One region of the Alteromonas pelagimontana genome, then DNA from elsewhere that is predicted to be linked to it. Evidence: predicted binding sites of a transcription regulator. Region 1 holds the regulator's gene; the other holds the start of a gene.

What was found. Region 1 encodes sigma-54, which starts transcription at its own class of promoters, with help from an activator protein. Its sites were predicted from a motif close to GTTGGCACGNNNNTNGNNT; they were not measured.
Region 2: the regulator sigma-54 is predicted to act here: its motif matches at 3,114-3,132, upstream of CA267_RS16885 (ferritin-like domain-containing protein).

The regions. Positions count from the first base shown of each region.
Region 1 covers NZ_CP052766.1:1,164,368-1,180,487, forward strand. The annotation lists gene CA267_RS05315 (ATP-binding protein) at 1-610, shown strand, start outside; gene murA (UDP-N-acetylglucosamine 1-carboxyvinyltransferase) at 679-1,941, opposite strand; gene CA267_RS05325 (BolA family protein) at 1,957-2,214, opposite strand; gene CA267_RS05330 (STAS domain-containing protein) at 2,246-2,554, opposite strand; gene CA267_RS05335 (MlaC/ttg2D family ABC transporter substrate-binding protein) at 2,551-3,204, opposite strand; gene mlaD (outer membrane lipid asymmetry maintenance protein MlaD) at 3,271-3,741, opposite strand; gene mlaE (lipid asymmetry maintenance ABC transporter permease subunit MlaE) at 3,751-4,527, opposite strand; gene mlaF (phospholipid ABC transporter ATP-binding protein MlaF) at 4,524-5,324, opposite strand; gene CA267_RS05355 (calcium/sodium antiporter) at 5,800-6,756, shown strand; gene CA267_RS05360 (KpsF/GutQ family sugar-phosphate isomerase) at 6,766-7,734, shown strand; gene kdsC (3-deoxy-manno-octulosonate-8-phosphatase KdsC) at 7,735-8,289, shown strand; gene lptC (LPS export ABC transporter periplasmic protein LptC) at 8,286-8,849, shown strand; gene lptA (lipopolysaccharide transport periplasmic protein LptA) at 8,818-9,402, shown strand; gene lptB (LPS export ABC transporter ATP-binding protein) at 9,402-10,127, shown strand; gene CA267_RS05385 (RNA polymerase factor sigma-54) at 10,206-11,693, shown strand; gene hpf (ribosome hibernation promoting factor) at 11,724-12,011, shown strand; gene ptsN (PTS IIA-like nitrogen regulatory protein PtsN) at 12,020-12,463, shown strand; gene rapZ (RNase adapter RapZ) at 12,494-13,339, shown strand; gene CA267_RS05405 (HPr family phosphocarrier protein) at 13,339-13,611, shown strand; gene CA267_RS05410 (substrate-binding periplasmic protein) at 13,719-14,486, shown strand; gene mgtE (magnesium transporter) at 14,658-16,016, shown strand.
Region 2 covers NZ_CP052766.1:3,830,339-3,835,183, reverse strand. The annotation lists gene CA267_RS16910 (response regulator) at 1-593, shown strand, start outside; gene CA267_RS16905 (DUF883 domain-containing protein) at 766-1,107, shown strand; gene CA267_RS16900 (hypothetical protein) at 1,110-1,610, shown strand; gene CA267_RS16895 (hypothetical protein) at 1,620-1,877, shown strand; gene CA267_RS16890 (CC0125/CC1285 family lipoprotein) at 1,887-2,453, shown strand; gene CA267_RS16885 (ferritin-like domain-containing protein) at 3,200-3,646, shown strand; gene yfbR (5'-deoxynucleotidase) at 3,708-4,352, opposite strand; gene CA267_RS16875 (DUF1328 domain-containing protein) at 4,790-4,845, shown strand, end outside.

The DNA.
Region 1 (16,120 bases):
GGCATCGGATTCTCCTCCTAGGTCTGACGCTTGGATAGCAATGCGCGACGACGTAAACGATCTTGAACGATTAGTGCAGGAAATGCTGGATTATCTGCGAACAGAAAATTCAGTGCCTGAACTCAATTTCAGTAGTATTCCTTTTTTGGCGCTTGTAGAGCAGATATTACAACGTATCGCGGCGCATAATCTTCGCAAGATCCCCGTTACCATAATTGAAAGCGATGTAGAAATTTTAGGTGATGGACACTTCATTGAAAGGGCCCTTGAGAACCTGTTGTTGAATGCCTTTCGTTATGCCCATAGCCACATTCTAATTCGTACCGAAGTTGTAAATTCATCATTACTTTTGCATGTAGAAGATGACGGAGAGGGCGTGACCGACGAAAATAAAGAGAAAATATTTGCCCCCTTCTACCGTCCGGATTCAGGGCGCTCACGTGAGCGCGGTGGGGCGGGTTTAGGGCTTGCTATTGTAAAGCGCATTCAACACTGGCATTCGGGAGACTGCTGGGTAACGGACAGTTCTTTGGGCGGAGCAGATTTTATCTTACTGTTTGCTCCTGATCCCAAACAAAGCCTTAAGACCAATCCGCATAGATACAGCTAACCGGCTACGCAAGGTATAAAAAAGGCAGAATATTCTGCCTTAGAATTCGCTATTCTGTGCCGAAATGTCTACTCACTGACTCTTTTTATATTGGCACCGAGCCCATTAAGTTTTGCTTCAATCGCCTCATATCCGCGGTCTAGATGATAAATACGATTAACGTGAGTTTCGCCATCAGCAATTAAACCAGCGATAACTAAACTGGCAGACGCACGAAGATCGGTAGCCATCACCGGAGCACCTTTAAGCTTTGAACTTCCACTGGATACCGCGCTATTGGCTTCAAGGGAAATTTCTGCGCCCATACGCTGCAGTTCAGGTACATGCATAAAGCGATTTTCAAAAATAGTTTCAGTAATTACTCCGGTTCCCTCTGCCACGCAGTTAAGGGTAACGAACTGCGCTTGCATATCGGTAGGGAAAGCTGGATGCGGAGCAGTTTTTACGTGCACGGCGGTAAGCTTTTTCCCTTGCATATCCAGCTCAATCCAATCATCCCCGGTGGTAATTTCGGCCCCTGCTTGCTGTAGCTTATTTAACACTGCATCAAGCGTCTCTGGTGCCGCTGCTACACAGCGTATTTTTCCACCGGTTACCGCTGCAGCTACCAAGAAAGTGCCTGTCTCAATTCGATCGGGTAAGACCCGATAATTACAACCCTTCAGTTCAGGCACACCCTCAATGTGAATATTTACCGTTCCTGCGCCAGTAATTTTTGCGCCCATCTGGTTCAGACAGTTCGCTAAATCCACGATCTCGGGTTCACGGGCTGCATTCTCAAGCACGGTGTGACCATCAGCAAGAGCCGCAGCCATCATCAGATTTTCCGTTGCGCCCACACTTACCATATCCATAAAGATTCGAGCGCCTTTCAGGCGACCATTAACTTCTGCACGGATATAGCCTTCATCGACTTCAATGGTAGCGCCCATTTGCTCAAGGCCAGCGAGATGCAAGTTGACTGGACGAGCGCCGATAGCACAGCCACCAGGAAGAGAGACATTGGCCTTGCCATGTTTCGCTAATAACGGCCCCAGCACCAAAATTGAAGCTCTCATTGTGCGAACGAGTTCATAGGACGCAGTAACGCTTTTAATGCTGTTCGCGTTAATGATAATTTCATTATCAGCCGGACGCTCAATTCCCACACCGAGCTCTTTCAGTAGCGCTACCGTGGTATTGATATCGCGAAGTGCCGGAACATTGGTATACCGACACTGTTCATTGGTCAGTAAACTGGTCATCAAAAGCGGAAGCGCCGCATTTTTCGCGCCGGAAATTGTCACTTCTCCACGTAACGGAGAACCTTTCTTTATAACTAATTTATCCACGATGGCGGTGACCAATTATTGGGGAAGATTGAACTGACGCTCGCGCTTCCAGTCTTTTTCAGAAAAAGTCTTAATCGAAATGGCATGCATAGAACCGTCAGCAATTTTATCAGCCAAGGGCGCATAAATGATCTGCTGACGTTTGACGCGGCTCATATCATTAAACTGGTCGCTTACCGCGATTATATTAAAATGAGAACCTTCGCCGCGAACATAGACTTCAGCCAGTCCCAGTTCTTTTTTCAGCAATGCTTCAATTTCAGTTACATCCATAGATTTTACACTCGATATTTTTGCCAGGAATCTATTCTAACGGTAAAAGCGTATCGACATCGCTGATTTTTGCTAACTTCATCAGTTTTTCAGGCACATCGTTTAATATGACCTGTACACCCTGTTTCTTACCGTCCCGGACTGCATTAATCAGCCAAGCCAGACCAGCACTATCAATGCGCTCAACGCTGCTTAAATCAAGTACACAGCGTTTTAGTTGTTGTAGTGCGCTCTTCTCGTCTGAGCTTAACATGTTCCACCAGTTTTTGGCGAGAGTGTCACGGTCAAGATGACCGTGAATACTTACTTTGCCGTTACTGTTTAACTGGAATAGGCTCACGCGTTATCCTTCTCCAGTTCTTTTTTTATTTCCATTGGATTTTCGATCTTCTCGCGCATCAGCGAAATTACCGCATCAATTCCCTGCTGGCGCAGTATAGATTCAAACTCACTTCTTTTACTGTTTAACATGCTGATACCTTCGGCCACCATGTCATAGGCTTTCCATTCATTGGTGCGGCTATCTTTGCGCACTTTAAAAGCCACATTAATTTCTGGACGGGAAGGATCTTTGACCACTGCTCGCACAGTTACTGACTTTTTATCATCATACGCTACTTCCGGCTCGAACAAGACTTCCTGATTATCGTAGTATCCCATTGCTACTGCATAAGTAGTGATTAGATACTCTCTGAAAACCTGAACATACTCAGAAAGTTTGTCTTTAGGAACAGATTTAAAATGTTTACCCAACACCATAAACGCAGCAAACTGATAATCTATATGCGGAAGTAGCTCTTCCTTCATAATGGTGCGCATGATTTCCGGATTTTTCTTAATTTCTGCCTGATTGGCTTTAATACGGTCAAAGGTTTTCATCGCTACGCCGTGAACTAAACTATAGGGATTGTCCTCATTTATTTCTTGCGCGCTTGCAATGCCAACTATGCTAAATAACCACAATCCAGCTATCACTAATATCTTTTTCAACGGACTTCTCCTAAATTTCCTAAAATTCTCTAATCCAGCTTATGAGCGTAAGCGGCTGAATTGCTTTTAATCGTTTTTCCCACGATTGAACAGGAACTGTCCAATCAGGTCTTCTAAAACCAATGCGGATTTTGTATCTTGCAGATAATCGCCTTCTTCCAGATTAGCCACGCCTTCAAAAGAAAAACCTGGCTGGAAACCAATATATTGTTCGCCAAGTAATCCTGAAGTAAGAATGGAGACAGAACTTGTATCCGGGAATTCATTATATTGTTTGGAAATACTTAGCGTTACCACAGGGGTGTAATCATCTTCATCAAGAGCAATAGACGTTACCCGCCCTATTGTTACGCCCCCTACTTTTACTGCTGAACGGCTTTTTAAACCACCAATGTTGTCGAATTTCGCATACAACGTATAAGTGTCGCCGTCACTGGTCATGGTAGTATTAGCAACTTTTAGTGCCAGCAACAAAACGGCACCGATAGTCAGTACGACAAATACTCCCACCATCAGTTCCACACGGTATTTGTTCATATTATCCCCTTACTCGATTCCAAACATCAGGGCAGTCAGCACGAAGTCCAGCCCCAGAACAGCTAATGACGAAAAGACCACAGTTTCTGTTGTGGCTTTACTAATTCCTTCAGAGGTTGGAATGGAATCATATCCTTTAAATATGGCTATCCAAGTCACAACCAAGGCAAAAACAAGGCTTTTTATGACACCATTAATGACATCCTTATCCCATTCTACCGTCGACTGCATTAACGACCAGTAGCTGCCGCCGTCAACGCCTAACCAATCAACACCTACCAGATGTCCACCTAAAATACCTACAGCGCTAAAAATAAGGGCTAATGCAGGCATAGATATCATGCCTGCCCAAAACCGCGGCGCAACGACTCGACGAAGAGGATCCACAGCCATCATTTCAAGGCTGCTTAATTGTTCGGTGGCTTTCATTAAACCAATTTCCGCAGTAAGTGCAGAACCGGCCCGCCCCGCGAATAACAGTGCGGTTACAACCGGCCCGAGTTCTCGCAGCAAAGACAGCGCCACCATTGGCCCTAAGCTTCCTTCGGCACCATATCCCACCAGGATGGTATAGCCCTGAAGAGCCATAACCATGCCGATAAACAGCCCCGACACCACAATAATCAGCAGTGACTGAACGCCCACTACATACAACTGATGAATGGTCAGCGAAATATTTTTTGCCTTGGGAAGCGCAAACAGCGCGCCAAAAAGCATTACTCCTGCCCGTCCCACGCTGACAATTTTTTCAATGGTGCTTGCGCCGATGGTTTGAAAAATGTTCATAAACCATCTCCAAACAAGCGGCTTTTTAAATCATCGGCGGGATAGTGAAACGGCACGGGACCATCTGCTTTTCCTTGCAGAAATTGCTGCACCAGCTCCGAATCGCTATTACGGATTTCATCGGCAGTACCTTCCCCAATAATCCGTTTATCGGCAAGAATATAAATATAGTCCGCAATCGTAAGGACTTCGGTGACATCATGAGTTACTACGATACTGGTAACATCGAGCGCATCGTTTAACTGGCGAATAAGTTTTACCAGCACACCCATTGAGATTGGATCCTGTCCGGCAAAAGGCTCGTCATACATTATCAAATCAGGGTCTAGCGCTATGGCACGAGCCAGAGCAGCCCGTCGGGCCATGCCTCCGGAAAGCTCGCTGGGCATCAGCTTGGCAGCACCACGAAGGCCTACTGCCTGAAGCTTAAGCGCAACGATGGTATCAATTATGTCGCTTGCCAGTTTAGTATGTTCGCGCAGCGGAAATGCGACGTTGTCATGCACGCTCATATCGGTAAAAAGCGCACCGCTTTGAAACAACATACTCATGCGCCGGCGGATTTGGTACAGTTCGCTACGACGCATGTTAACGATGGACCTGCCGTCAAAACGGATATCGCCTTCGTCCGGTTCCAGTTGTCCCCCAATTAGGCGTAAAAGCGTGGTTTTACCTATTCCACTAGGGCCCATCACGGCTGTAATTTTGCCTTTCGGCACTTTGATAGACACATCGTCGTAGATCATGCGGTCCGCGCGACGAAATGTCATATTGTCTATTTCGACTAAATTATCCATACCCAAAGAGAATTGTGTCCTTGCCGGTTACGAATGGGATGTCACTGCCAGAGCGACTTTACTGCGGCAATAATGCCACCTCGGCCTCAAAAGTTCACTGACCAGTGTAGTTTAGCGTATTGTACGCTTTTTTGATGCGCGGTCCAAAAGTAAAAAGTTACAAGTTATGTTCTAATTTAACGAATACTCGTCCCGCTCCAGCAAGTTAAACCTGAAGACTTGGCTGCTGTTACTGGTAATCGGAAAGCGTTATTCAACGCTTTGCAGCTATTCCCCTGAATAACGCAAGACGAGACTGGACGCAGTACCAGCCACAATTGTAGCCAATATAACAATGAATGACGTCCGGTTATTGGGTTAATTTCCTTATCACGTCAGCTTCTTGGCAAACTGTGGGGGGATTATACGCATTACCCATAGGCAAAAGCCTTTGTTTTTGCGACAATCTTCAGAAATTCACATAAAATGAGCGCCTGTGCTTTTACAAGTCTTTATTTTTCTGGTTGGATTAGCCACTTTAAGCTGGAGCGCTGACCGGTTTGTCTATGGCGCTTCCGCTTTGGCAAAAAATATTGGCATGTCGCCCATGATGATTGGCTTGACTATTGTTGCCATGGGATCTTCAGCGCCAGAAATTGGGGTCTCAGCCCTTGCTTCTATTAACGGCAATATAAATACAGCGGTGGGAAATGCGCTGGGGTCCAACATTACAAATATTGGCCTCGTATTGGGCGTGACCGCACTTATCAAGCCGCTATTGGTATCTTCTACCACCTTAAAAAGAGAACTTCCCTTATTGCTGGGAGTAACGATATTAGCGATGTTTTTCGTTTCAGGCGGTCATCTTTCTCATTTTGAAGGTATCGTTCTGTTTGGTCTCTTTATTGTTGTTTTAGCTGGTGTAGCCTGGATATCTTTAAAAGTTGATAAAGAAGATCCCATTATGGCTGAGACCGCTGACGAAATTCCTTCAGGCGTTAGCATGGGCGCTGCAGTATCCTGGATTGGCGTAGGGCTTGTTTTATTACTGTTAAGCGCCCATTTTATGGTTCAGGCCGCGGTGAGTATTGCGCATTACTTTGGCGTGAGCGATTTAGTTATCGGCTTAACAGTTATTGCGCTTGGCACCAGCCTTCCTGAACTTGCAGCCAGCATAGCGGGTGTGCTGAAAGGTGAAGATGATCTGGCGCTAGGTAACATTATCGGGTCTAACATCTTTAACTTATTGGCAGTTTTGGGTATGCCGGGACTTATAGCGCCAGGAATTTTGGACGCTGATGTCTACGGACGGGATATATATATTGTTTTTGGCATGACCCTGCTGCTGTTTATATTTAGTTTTAATTTCTTCGGTAAGCGACATATCGGACGGACAGAAGGCACCATACTCGTGCTGTGTTTCTTGCTGTATCAATATTGGTTGTTTAAATAAATGACAGAAATGCATTCTTCATTTGTGGCATCAGCACAGCGGGTTATCGCGATAGAAACCAAAGCGATACAAGCCATGCAAGCCAGGCTAGATAGTGCTTTTGAGAAAGCCTGCGATATTTTGTTTAATTGTAAAGGGAAAGTAGTTGTCAGTGGCATGGGTAAATCCGGTCACGTCGGCCACAAAATTGCCGCCACTTTAGCTAGCACAGGGACACCATCGTTTTTTATGCATCCCGGTGAAGCCAATCACGGTGATTTGGGAATGCTCAGCGAAAATGATGTGCTGCTGGCGATTTCCAATTCCGGTGAAACTGTCGAACTTATTAATCTGTTGCCAGTACTGAAGCGACTGAATGTGCCCGTTATTGCGATGACGAACAGCAAAACCAGCACGCTTGGCCGATATGCCGATGTTGTTCTGGATATTAGTGTGGCAGAAGAAGCCTGCTCTCTCGGGCTGGCTCCTACTTCCAGTACTACCGTCACACTGGTGTTAGGCGATGCATTGGCTATTGCCCTGCTTGATGCCAGAGGCTTCACGTCTGATGATTTTGCGTTATCCCACCCAGGGGGCAGCTTGGGCCGCAAGTTGCTGTTAAAAGTCAGCGATATCATGTTGACTGGTCCGGAACTGCCAATTGTGAAAACCACGGCCACAGTGTCTGATGCGCTGCTTGAGATTTCCCGCAAAGGATTAGGTATGACGGCGATAGTCGACGACCATCAAGTCATGCAAGGAATTTTTACAGATGGTGATTTACGCCGTATTCTGGATGCCAAGGTGGATATTCATGCGACTTGTGTGGCGCAAATAATGACTCGGGGCGGAAAAACCATCGGCGAGGAAGAACTGGCTGTCGAAGCGTTAAATTTAATGGAAATGTATAAAATCAGTGCGTTAATGGTAGTCGACGATAATCACATCCCCATTGGGGCTTTCAATATGCACATGTTGCTTAAAGCAGGAGTGTTATAAATGGCACCGGAAGTCACCTTTTATGGTGTAATTTCAGATGAACGTTTCGAAAAGCTCAAGGCGCTTAAACTTTTGGTCTGCGACATAGACGGCGTTTTTTCAGACGGCAGAATTTATTTAGGCAATGACGGCGAGGAACTTAAAGCTTTTCATACTCGCGACGGATACGGTATTAAGGCACTGGTAAAAAGCGGCGTAGAGGTTGCCGTTATCACCGGCCGTGAGTCGGCAATTGTCGAACGCCGTATGCGAACATTGTCAGTAAAATATGTTATTCAGGGACAAGAAGATAAAGCCACTGCAATGGCAAAACTGTGTAAAGATTTAGCCTTAGTTCCTACGCAAGTAGCTGCAATGGGTGATGACATGCCAGATTTAGGTCTTTACGAATTTGCCGACACCAAAATTGCCGTTAAAGACGCTCATCCAGCAATTACAAGAGAAGCAAACTGGATAACCACAAAGCCCGGCGGCTATGGTGCTGTGCGCGAAGTGTGTGACGTAATTCTGCAGGCTCATGGAAAGCTAAATAGCATCCACGGAGCGAGTATATGAGCCGACTCGGCATCAGCATTGCCGCGCTATTTGTAATGGCATTGCTTATGTACCTGCCCGTGTGGCTGGCTGAACCCGATGAGACGCAACGAAGTAAAGGTCTAGATGCCTTACGCCCTGCTTATCTGGCTAAAAATCTCACCACCACCTTATATGATGAAAACGGTAAGCTTAACCATCAGGTGTTCGCAAAATCCATGGAGCACTACGATCTATTGGGATTTGTGCTCTTTGAGGAGCCCGAATATACCGTGTATGTCGAAGAAAACGCTCCACCCTGGCAGGTCACGGCCAATGAAGGCACTTTGTATAACAACAATTTAATTCAGTTGGAATCTGATGTAATTATTAAAAGCTTAAGTCAGGAAGACTTTGTACAAACCATTACGACCGACTTTATTAAAATAAATCTTGAAGCAAAAACCATGGCTTCCGATCAACCGGTGGAAATTCATGGTGTAGAATACGTTATTAACAGCAATGGGTTTAAAGCCAATCTCCAAACCCGCAAATATGAGTTAATCGATCATGTACAAACTATTTACTCTCCTGACCGCTAGTATTTTTGCTTCGCTTCTGGTGGCGACTTCAGCCTTAGCGGATGTTAAGGATTTCGGCAAACCCATCAAAGTCGATTCCAAATCACAATTTATTGACGGGAAAAATAAAACCTCAGTGTTTAAGGACAACGTACGTATTTCTCAGGGAACCTTGGTTATTAATGCGGACGAGGTAGAGGTAATTGCTTCTGAAGGTGAAGGGCGAGAGGTTTTTATTGCACGCGGTACACCTGCACGTTACCAGCAAATTATGGATGATGGCACGAAGGTGAAAGCCAGCGGCAATGAAATCCGTTATGAGGTAGCGAAACGTACTATATCTTTGACTGGAAATGCTGAGATCCAACAAAACGATAGCGTAGTAAAAGGCGATACCATTACCTACGATATGGCGAAAGAGCAGTTGTCTGCCACCGGTGGAAATGAATCAAGCCCTGGTCGTGTTACCACGGTTTTTCGGCCAGACGCAGTGAACAGCCCGAAAAAAAGTGAAGGTGAAAACCAATCGGAAAAACCACAAGAGAACCCAGAATCAGAGGAATCACAGAAGTAATGGCCACCTTGTCCGTCAGTCATCTGGCGAAATCCTATAAATCCCGTCAGGTAGTACGAGATGTCAGCCTTTCTGTATCCACCGGGCAGATTGTCGGATTATTGGGCCCTAACGGTGCCGGAAAAACCACCACCTTTTACATGATAGTAGGGCTCGTATCATTAGATAAAGGTAAAATCTTTATCGATGATAACGAGTTAACCCATCAACCCATGCACGAACGGGCCAGAAAAGGCATAGGATATTTGCCGCAGGAAGCCTCTATTTTCCGAAAACTGACAGTGCATGAAAATATTATGGCTATCCTGCAGACGCGGAAAGGCTTATCCTCTGTACAACAGGAAGAAGAAGCCGACGCGCTACTTGATGAATTTAATATCAACCATATACGTAATAGTACGGGTATGAGTTTGTCAGGCGGTGAACGGCGCCGAGTCGAAATTGCACGCGCGCTGGCTGCCAACCCTCAATTTATTTTACTCGATGAGCCCTTCGCCGGAGTTGACCCGATTTCGGTTAATGATATAAAGAAGATCATCCAACATTTGCGTGACCGTGGAATAGGGATCCTAATCACAGACCATAACGTACGTGAAACCCTGGACGTCTGTGAAGAAGCCTACATTGTAAGTCACGGCGAGTTGATCGCTCAAGGTAGTGCTGAACAGGTATTAAGTAATCAAAAAGTACGGGATGTATACCTTGGTGAACAATTCAGGCTATAGTAAAGATATGAAGAACCTGCATATCTTATTGTTTATTAACGGATGCAAGCGTACACGAGCATTGAAATTAAGACGTAGATGAAACCATCTTTACAGCTAAAATTTAGTCAACAGTTAACTATGACGCCCCAATTGCAGCAGGCAATTAAACTGCTGCAATTGTCGACGCTGGATCTTCAACAGGAAATTCAGGAAGCTCTGGATTCCAATCCCCTATTGGAGGTGGATGAAGGGAACGATGATGTCGGTGAGAAAAACAATCTCGACAATGACGACTTTAATGAAACGGCAAGTACGCCGTCGGACAATATGGATACCGGCGAAGCGTTAGAGAAAAACGACCTGCCTGACGAGCTTCCTATTGATAGTACCTGGGATGAATATTATTCCGCGTCTTCTGCCCCCGCAGCGTCTTCCTCTTCTGGTGGTAGTGGTGGCGACGATGAACAGGTTTTTCAGGGTGAGACCACAGATAACATTCAGGATCATCTCTTGTGGCAGATGCGTCTGACACATTTTTCTGATACCGATCGTGCAATTGCTATGGCCATTATTGATTCCATAGACGAATCGGGATATTTAACTGTCACCGTTGAAGACATTCTACAAAGTGTAAACGACGAAGATATGGAAGATCCTATCGAAGAAGACGAAGTTGAATGTGTACTTAAGCGGATTCAAATGTTCGACCCTCTTGGTTCTGGGTCCCGTAATCCGCGGGAATGCCTGATGGTGCAGTTAAAGCAGTTCTCCCCTGATACGCCCTGGCTGGAAGAAGCCAAAATGATCATCGATGAATATGCTGATTTGTTGAGCAGCAAAGATTATCGTACGTTGATGCGCAAATCGAAGCTTAAAGAAGATCAGTTGCGCGAGGCCATGCGCTTGTTGCAAACGCTGAATCCTCGCCCCGGCAGCGCCTTAATAACCAAAGAACCGGAATACGTAATACCGGATGTGTCGGTTACCAAGAAAAACGGCCGTTGGGCAGTTGAGCTTAATCCTGACAGCCTGCCAAAGCTAAGTGTGAATCAGCAGTATGCCGCTATGAGTCGTCGTTCGAGAAACAGCAGTGACTCACAGTTCATTCGCTCTCATATGCAAGAGGCGAAATGGTTCATAAAAAGCTTAGAATCCCGCAATGATACATTGCTGAAAGTGGCTAACTGTATTGTTCAGCAGCAAATGGGCTTTTTTGAACATGGCCCTGAAATGATGAAACCTATGGTGCTAAATGATGTCGCAGAGATGGTAGACATGCATGAATCTACTATTTCGCGGGTAACCACCCAGAAATACATGCACACGCCCCGTGGGATTTTTGAGCTGAAGTACTTCTTCTCCAGCCATGTGGCGACAGATTCTGGCGGCGAGTGCTCATCTACCGCTATTCGCGCATTAATTAAAAAGCTGGTGGCAGCAGAAAAACCGAGTAAGCCGCTAAGCGACAGCAAGATTGCTCAATTGTTGGCCGAACAGGGTATAAAAGTTGCTCGGCGAACAATAGCAAAATATCGGGAGTCGTTATCGATCCCACCGTCTAACCAACGTAAAAGCCTTATCTGATAAGGCGGCTCAAAATAAGGAAGACGAAATATGCAAATCAACCTTACTGGTCATCATGTCGAGATCACTGATTCTTTGCGTAATTATGTCGAAACAAAGTTCAGCAAGTTAGAGCGTCATTTCGATCACATATCTAATGTTCATGTAATACTTAACGTAGAAAAACTTAACCAAAAAGCTGAAGCCTCCATGCATCTCAGCGGTGCTGAGGTGTTTGCATCTGCGGAAAACTTAGATATGTATGCGGCAATTGACGGTATGGTAGATAAGCTTGACAGGCAAGTTATCAAGCACAAGGAAAAGTTGAAAAAGCACTAATGCCCGTCATGGATATTCAAACTCTAATCAGCATGGACCGCACTGAATGTGCGGTCCATTGCAATAGCAAAAAACGCATCCTGGAAATCATCAGTGGTATAGCGGCCAAAAATAATCCTCAGGTAGAAGAGGCTGCGGTTCTCACTGGGTTGCTTTCTCGAGAGCGTATGGGAAGTACTGGAATCGGAAACGGTATTGCGTTACCGCATGCCAGGTTGCCGGGCCTGGATCGCGTGGTTGCCATTGTCGTTACCACTGAACCCGCTATCGATTTTGATGCTATTGATAATAAACCGGTAGATATTTTCTTTGCATTACTGGTACCAGAAGAACAAACTGAAGGACACCTACAAACATTAGCTACGGTTGCCTCTAAACTTAGTGACAGAGACACAGTTAAAGCAATTCGGAAAGCCACCACAAGCGATGATATAGTGACGGCCTTGAAATAAGCCGTCACTACGTTTACAGGGAGATGGGCATTGAAGCTTATTATTATCAGTGGGCGTTCCGGGTCAGGAAAATCTGTCGCCCTGCGCGCGCTGGAAGATTTAGGGTACTACTGCGTCGATAATATTCCGGTTAATCTGCTTCCCGCCCTTACCCATACTGTTGCAGAAGAATACGATCAGGTTGCAGTTAGCATTGATGTTCGAAATCTGCCCAAAGATCCCGCTGAACTGGTAGAAATTCTTGATTATCTGCCGGCGTCTTGGAATATGACCATAGTTTATATCGACGCCAGCGATGATATTCTGGTTAAGCGGTTCAGCGAAACTCGTCGTTTACACCCGTTGGCAAAGCTAAACAAATCCTTGTCTGAAGCGATTAAAACCGAAGCGGGTTTACTTGCTCCCATTGCGGAGCGAGCGGATTTATATATTGATACAGATTCCTTATCTATTCATCAATTAGCAGAACTCATTCGAGAACGCATCCTGGGGAAGAAAAGCTCCAGATTGGTATTGGTATTTGAATCTTTTGGGTTTAAGCACGGTATACCTAAAGATGCCGATTATGTATTTGACGCGCGATTCCTGCCCAATCCACATTGGGAGCCTGATTTAAAGCATCTGAATGGATTGGATTCGCCAGTTGAAGTGTTCCTTGGCTCACTGCCCATTGTTACCAAGTTTATCTGGCAAATACAGAATCTACTCACCACCTGGCTGCCTCATTTAGAGCGCAATAATCGTAGCTATGTCACTATTGCTATTGGTTGCACTGGTGGTCAACATCGTTCTGTTTTCGTAGCGCAAACGCTTGCCAAGAATTTCAGTGATATTCATCCTGATGTTCAGATCCGTCATCGTGAGTTAAACAAATAATGCGAATAGAAAAATCTCTTACTATAGTGAATAAGCTTGGACTTCATGCAAGAGCAGCGACTCAGTTAGTTCAACTGGCAAACCAATTTGATGCTGAAGTCACCCTGATAAAGGGCGATAAAGAGGCCAATGCGAATAGCGTACTGGGGCTGATGATGATGGAAAGTCATCAAGGCGAACTAGTTACCGTTATCAGCAATGGGCCGGATGCTGAGGCTGCGATGCAGGCGATTGAAGCGCTTATCGCTGGTAAATTCAATGAAGCAGAATAGCGCTTGTTTTGCTAAAGCAGTATTACGCCCGTAAAGTCTTCTTCTCTATTCCTTACTGAAAAACTTCTCCTGCTAATTTCGTAGAGAGGTCTTGATTGCGCATCATAATGGAAGTTATAAACGCCTACAAAGGCTTCGCGAATCATCGTATTGTGTGGCTATTCATTTTATCCGTCTTTTCCCCTTCCCTGCTGGCGGCGCAGGACAAGGTGATAGAGCTGACAGCGACGAATAACTGGTATCCCTATGTTTACTATGACAGTGAGCGCAAAGTAAGAGGCTCCGATTATACCATCCTTAAAAATTTGCTGAACGAGATGGGGTATCAACTTCGCGCCTCCACCTTTCCTGAGCGGCGAATGGGAAGGAAAATTGAGCAGGGCGATATTGAAGTCGTTCTCGGCGCAGCGAAAAATTCAGTTAGAAGCAGAAACAATACTTTTTCGCTGCCTTATCGCAAAGAAACAATTACTTTTGCTTACCTGAAAAAACACCAATCCGCCTATGCAGACAAGAGCCTGCTTATGTTGCTTGACGAAGGGCATATGGTCGCGATAAATAAAAGCGGCTGGTATGGCGAATGGTTTGCCGACAATGTCATTAAAGCCTATCCAAAACAGATTGTGCACGTTGAAAGTGTTAACAGACGTCTGAACCTGGTGAATCAAAATCGCGTAGAACTGATCGTGGATGACCGGCAGGTGCTGAAAGCAAATGCTAAGTTACTTAATGTTAAAAACCTTATAATAAGCGAGACCCCAATTAATGTTCAAGATGTGCATTTTATGTTCAGCAAGCGCGCAGTCACCAAAGATTTCATGCGTGAATTCAATGCTAAGTTAGCCGAGTTTCTTCTTCACAACACGCCATTGTAGCCCGACTTTTACTCGCTAAATGCTAACCTGATCTGCCTCGCTTTACTGCACCGTTAGCGCTCGAGCGTTTCACTCGTTGCCATTGGATAAATCGCACAAATTTCATGACACTTGGTGGGTGCTGATGTAACCTATAAGTCGTTAATTTTTCCCGTTTTTTGAAGGTCTGCTATGGCCGAAGCCCTTGAAACAAAATACGCCCAAAGTCAGCTAAGACAACTGAATGCCGCCTTGGCAGACGGTCGTTTTGTGTCTGTGCGTAAATTGCTTCATGAGCTGGCTTCCAGTGACGTAGCGCTTATTCTTGAGTCCAGCCCCACCCGCACCCGTGATGAGCTCTGGGAACTGCTAGATGCCGATTTTCACGGGGATGTACTGGAAGAGCTTTCAGAAGATGTGAGGAACGGCATTATCACTAAGATGATGCCAGAAAAAGTGGTCGATGCCCTGGAAGAAATGGACACCGATGATCTTGCTGAAACTCTCAGCAGTCTTCCCGATGAAGTGTTGCAGGGCATACTGCAAACAATGGGTACGCAAGACAGAGCGCGGGCCGAACAAGCGCTTTCCTACGGCGAAGAAACCGCCGGTTTTGTTATGAACACCGATACCATTACGTTGCGCCCCGATGTGACGGTAGATGTGGTGTTACGTTATGTTCGCTTGAAAGGCAATCTGCCGGAAAATACCGATACTTTTTATGTGGTAAATCGCACTGATAATCTTATTGGTATTGTTCCAGTCACGCGAATGTTAACGGCTGATCCTGAAGATAAAATTTCGGAAATCATGGATGATGACGCTGAAGCCATTCCTGTCAATATGCCAGATGGTGAGGTTGCCAGTCTGTTTGAACGGTACAATTGGCTGTCTGCGCCCGTAGTCGATGAAAAAAATCGCTTAGTTGGGCGCATCACCATTGATGATGTGGTAGATATTATTCGTGAGGATGCTGAGCATTCCATGATGAGTATGGCCGGTCTGGATGATGAAGAGGATACCTTTGCTCCAGTGTGGCAAAGTACCAAACGCCGGTCGGTGTGGTTAGCAGTAAACCTGGTTACCGCGCTGCTCGCTGCTGCGGTAAGTGACTTATTTGAGGCAACATTAAGTCAACTGGCGGTATTGGCAATATTGAACACCATTGTACCAAGCATGGGTGGCGTAGCCGGCAATCAAACCTTGACGCTGGTGATCCGCGGCATGGCATTAGGACATGTAAACATGAGCAACGCCCGCTGGCTGATAAGCAAAGAATTAGCAGTGGGATTTCTTAACGGCATGCTATGGGCGGTGCTCATTGCTACCGTAATCGCCGTCTGGAAAAGCGATTTCATGTTAGGCGTAGTGATTGCGTTTGCGATGCTGATTAACATGATTGCAGCGGCGTTATCGGGTGCAACCTTGCCTCTTGTGATGAAACGGCTGAAGATCGATCCTGCTCTGGCCGGTAGCGTTATTCTTACGACCATTACCGATGTTGTCGGTATCTTTGCGTTTTTAGGTACTGCAACGCTGTTTCTTGTTTAGTCTGACGACACCCTGATTCATACGTTTGCCCAAAGCGAAATATTTTGCGCTTATACCGCCTTCTTCTTTTTGTATGCGATCAAAAAAGGGATTGAAAAGGTGGC
Region 2 (4,845 bases), 1.7 Mb from region 1:
ACGCATTAAAGGCTCTTCGAAAGCATAACTGTAATGTAGCTGTCGTAGCCATTACTGCAGCCAGCCGCAAAGGCTTAAAACAGTCATTGTTAGACGAGGGGTTTGACGATGTACTCGGAAAGCCTATTGAAAAGACAGCGCTTATCCAGGTGCTCGATAAGTATTTAATCAGTACGCCGGTTGAAGCTGATAACCTGCTTGAGGTTGAGGGTACGTCTCAGCAGGAATTTGATAAAGTAGATAATCCTAACACGGGAAAAAAAGTGTTAGTGGTTGAAGATGATCATGATGCAGCTGAACTTGTTCAGTTACTGCTTACTCATCAAGGTCATGATGTCATTATTGCCCATTCAGGTAAAGAAGCGCTGGATACCTTGAGCGATAACTATTTTGATTCTGTCCTGTTGGATCTGACATTACCGGATTACAGTGGTTTGGATTTGGCTGCAGAAATCAAGTCACTGCAGACCGATGTTGATATCATTATTGTAAGTGGCCGCGAGCCCGATCCTAAAGATCTTCAAAAACTCGGTATTCAGCAATCGGTGCTAAAGCCCGTCAGTAAAGATGATTTGCAAGTTCTGTTCAGATAAGCGTTGTTTACGCAATTATTACAAGCCCGCTGAAGGATTTACTTGGCACAATATTTATCTTAGCGGTACCCTTCTAAAATATTCTTCATAATTAATGGCTTACGAATATCTTCGTCTTGGTACACGCATTGCAGCGCCCTCTATGCAGAAATTCATCGAAAAGGAGATAGCAATGGCTATTCAAACACCACAAGGCGTAACAGATAATTTAGCTTCAAAAAAACCATCTACTGCAAACGGTGTGGGAGAGAAATCTCATCCAGTCACTGATAAGCTTCAGGAAACTCTGCATTCTTCTGTAGATAAATTAGCGAGTTCTGCAAGTCGAGCAGAGGAAACGCTACGTTCATCCGCTTCAGGAACTAGCGAAAAAGTTGCTGCCAGCAAACGCGAAGCAGAGCAAAAATGGCTAGGTTCTTCAGTGCGTAAGTACGCAGTGGAAAATCCTATAGCTGCCGCAAGTGTAGCGTTTGCAGCAGGTATGTTGATCACTTCACTGATGCGCAAAAAGTAAGCATGTCTACTAACAAGGAACAGTTTCACAATGCGGCCTACGGGTCCAATGAAACCAATCCCTACTGCCCGGCCAGTGATACTGGCCGGGCAGATTCATGTGCTGATGAAAAAAGGCCTGATGATGACGCAACTTTTAAAGAAACGCTAAACGCCTTTAAAAACGTATATGCGCAGAAAAAAGCAGAAGTTGAAGCGCTTTCGGAAGTCATGGCTGCAGAGACAGAGCTCGTTAAAAAGTCTCTTGTCGTTACCGCCCTTTCGTTACTTGCTTCATTTACTTTCGCTTGTTGCTGTTGGTTGGTTATTAATGTGGCATTAGGAATTGCGCTTCATCATGCTGGTTTACACTTTGCGTGGTCTTCATTGGTATTAATTATCATCAATGGCTGTCTTGCTGCTTTTGCATTCACAGTGGCAAAAAACGCTTATAAGCATCTGACTTTCATGCCGATCGTTCGCGCTTTTATAGGAAAGGCTGGCGTTGAGGAAGATGTACATTAAGGAGAAATTATGGCAATGTTCCTTAACAAGGAAATAAACGCTGTTCATCACGCCCATCAACATTACTCAATTTCGCAAAGACGAAGTGACTATGCAGTGGCCAGACTTAAAATCCGAACAAGATTGTTTATCGCGTCACCTTCAGTCTTATTAGGCTTCTTCTGTAGTGGAGTATTTAAAGGGTTAACATCAAGCCAACCCTCTTCGGGAAAGCGAATGGCGCTGCTCACGTTCGCAAGAACCGCGATGTTTAAATTTCTTACCTAAGGACAGATCATGAAATTGCTACCTTCAACAGCTCGAATACCCAAATGTACATTAACAGTGTTAATGTCCGGAATACTGATGGTGGCGGCATGTTCTTCGTTACCCAGCGTAGCTCCTACCCCATATCAGTCAGCTAAGACATTTAACGGTTATGGATACTCCAGTGTCCAGTTAAGTGATAATGAATATCGGGTAATGTTTAAAGCTACAGATGAAACTCCGGCTGACAAAGTGCAGGAATATACACTTTATCGTTCAGCTGAATTGGCGAAAGAGAGAGGCTATAGCTGGGTAGCGATTGTAAAAACCGATGTTGAAAAGAAAGGGACGATTGGTAAAACAGTCACTCGTTCAAGAAATGAGCCGAAACCGCCGGTGATGAAAGATGAGCAGTGTACAATGTCCGGTTGTAGTGAAATTGTACAGCCGCTAAACACAGGTACCGAAATGAGCGTAGAAACGAAGCCTATGAATGATATTTATTATTCTGTAATGGTGAGAATGGGCGCAAATAAGGTTTCCACTGGTAACAATGCGTTTGCAGTCGATGAAATTTTGTCAACTAAGCCAGATTAGCCGCTAAGACGTTGAAACTGTTTATCAACGAGAGATAATTGGTTACGTGGCCAACCGGCTTCACTCACCTCAGTTACGCCGATTTTCCTAATGCGGCCATTTCATTCATCCAATGAGCCCGTGATACTTCTATCAAAAGGAGTAGTGGCAGTAACATCTTTCTCAGTCGTCAGTGGACATCTTGCTTGATTTAGCCCCCTAAACCTTCACGATTTTGGCTTGTCAAAATTTGAAAAATTCTCGCGCTGGGTGAGCACACAACAAAGCGAATTACTGGTAGCAAGCTGCTTAACATAGTTTTCACAGAACTACCCCAAGCATAAGAAACTTTCTTGTTGAACATCATCCTGATACACATAACGAGGAGGCGAATCCCATTGCACTGAAGAAATTTACCCATTCCCTCTAGCGATCTTTCCTGCTTAAATAAGAACAGCGACAATATTAAGAGCCTGCAGCTGAGTGTCTTCCTGTGTTGTCAGCCAAACCGTTTCTATAGCTTTGCCGCACCAGAGCCTTCTCTTCTTACAACGAGAAGGTAAATTTTACTGGTTCTTATTCCAATATCCCGCGCCACACCAGACTCTCTTTTTACGTTTTCAAAAAACTGTTATTAATCAGCAAGGTTGTTCAACATTACAAACTCATTACCGGTCTTACTATGGAACGTAGTGTGCATTGTATTCAACCGAAGTCTGCGAGATTGGCTGGCGTTTTTTCTTTTCTTTTGTATGTGGAGATTTCCTATGAGTAATCAAACACCCCAGGTTGACAAAGTAACTGACATAATCAAAGTAATGAATGGTGGGATAGAATTTTATCAGGACGGGATCGAAAAAGTGTCCCAGCAAAATTTGAAAGCGATGTTCACCAGAATGATTACCGAAAAGCAGGAAGCCATAGCCGCCCTTCAGCCCTACGCGGTTTCTGAACAAGGTGATGCAGAAACCGATTCTGACTGGACTGTTGATGTACGCAACATGTATACGAATCTTCTGGGCGCCCTGAGTTCGAATAAAGACCACACTTATGTAGACCAGCTTGAAGAAGTTGAAGACAAAGTTCTCGAAGCCATTGACGACGCACTGGAAGAAAACCAGCCCGCCAACTGCGCCACTGAGCTTCGCCGGGTCCGAGTTCGTATGCAGCAATGTCACGATGAAATGAAATCTTTACAGGATGCTACGGCGTAGACCTCAGGAAAATTACCCATGGCGAAAGGCGTCATGGGTAGGGTTAAACTTAAGCTCACAGTTATTCCGAAAGATGAAGGGTATTCGCTCTTTCTACCCAGTCCAAATCCCGTGTTTGTTCATCTAACGTCCCTTTTGCATCTTCTAAAAATACCTGACAGAAATAGTCAACGCACGGGTGAAGCTCACGATACTTTCCAAGCTGAATTTCCATTTCCTGCTTGGCGTTAGAAAATTCTCCGTTCGATTTAGACAGCTCGTAATCACATTTTAAATATGCACAAAGGACATCTGCAGCTTTCGCCAAGCGTACGTGGGCATCTTCTTTGTCCTGCTCAATAAGAGGCTGATAACGAGCCTGCAGCTTTTCAGGAAGCGTTTTAATCAGCATTGCCTCGAATCGGCGCTCCAGTTTTTTTATTGCGGTTGTCGTTTCAGGGTCGTGGTATTTAACCGGACTAGGAATATCACTCATTCCCGCTATCTCACTCCCTTCATGAAAAAGTGCCATAGATGCTACCCGATCAGGATCAATATCCTCTTCAAATACGTCCGCGGCAATGGCTCCCAACATATGTGCGACGACAGCAGCTTCATAAATATGGGTGGAAAGAATTTCATCCTGAAACTGCGCCATTAATGGCCAACGCTTTACGTTTTTTGCCCGCTGCATTAGCCCAATAAAGGCGGAATGATTTTTTGACATGGAAGGTCCTTGATGTTGGATGGCAAGATTATATCAAGATCGTCAGGGATATGGACAGGGAGAGATCGTGAATGATTTTTCGCGATAAGTGAAGATTTTTTAGTCGAACTGCTTAAGCATCCATGCTCCAGCAGAGCCATCAGGAAGGGTTTTACGGCGTTTCGATGATAAATTTTGTTTATTACTTAAGACTGCTGAATGTTTGTTCATTCATGCTCTTGCCCTCGATATATAGAGGAGAAGATGAGGATTAACTTAGGCGTCCCACCTTGTTAGCATCGTGTAAAAAGTGCATTCTTCTTGTAATAGTGAATAATAAAACTCACTACCTTTCGTGAAAAATTATTATTTAAGGATTAAAATCAAATGCTTGCAGATTTGGCACAGTTCGCGCATATCTTATTGTGAATTTACGGAAGCAATAAGAGGATTTACTTATGTTAGGTTGGGCTATTACATTCTTTATTATCGCCATTATTGCAGCAGTTTTTGG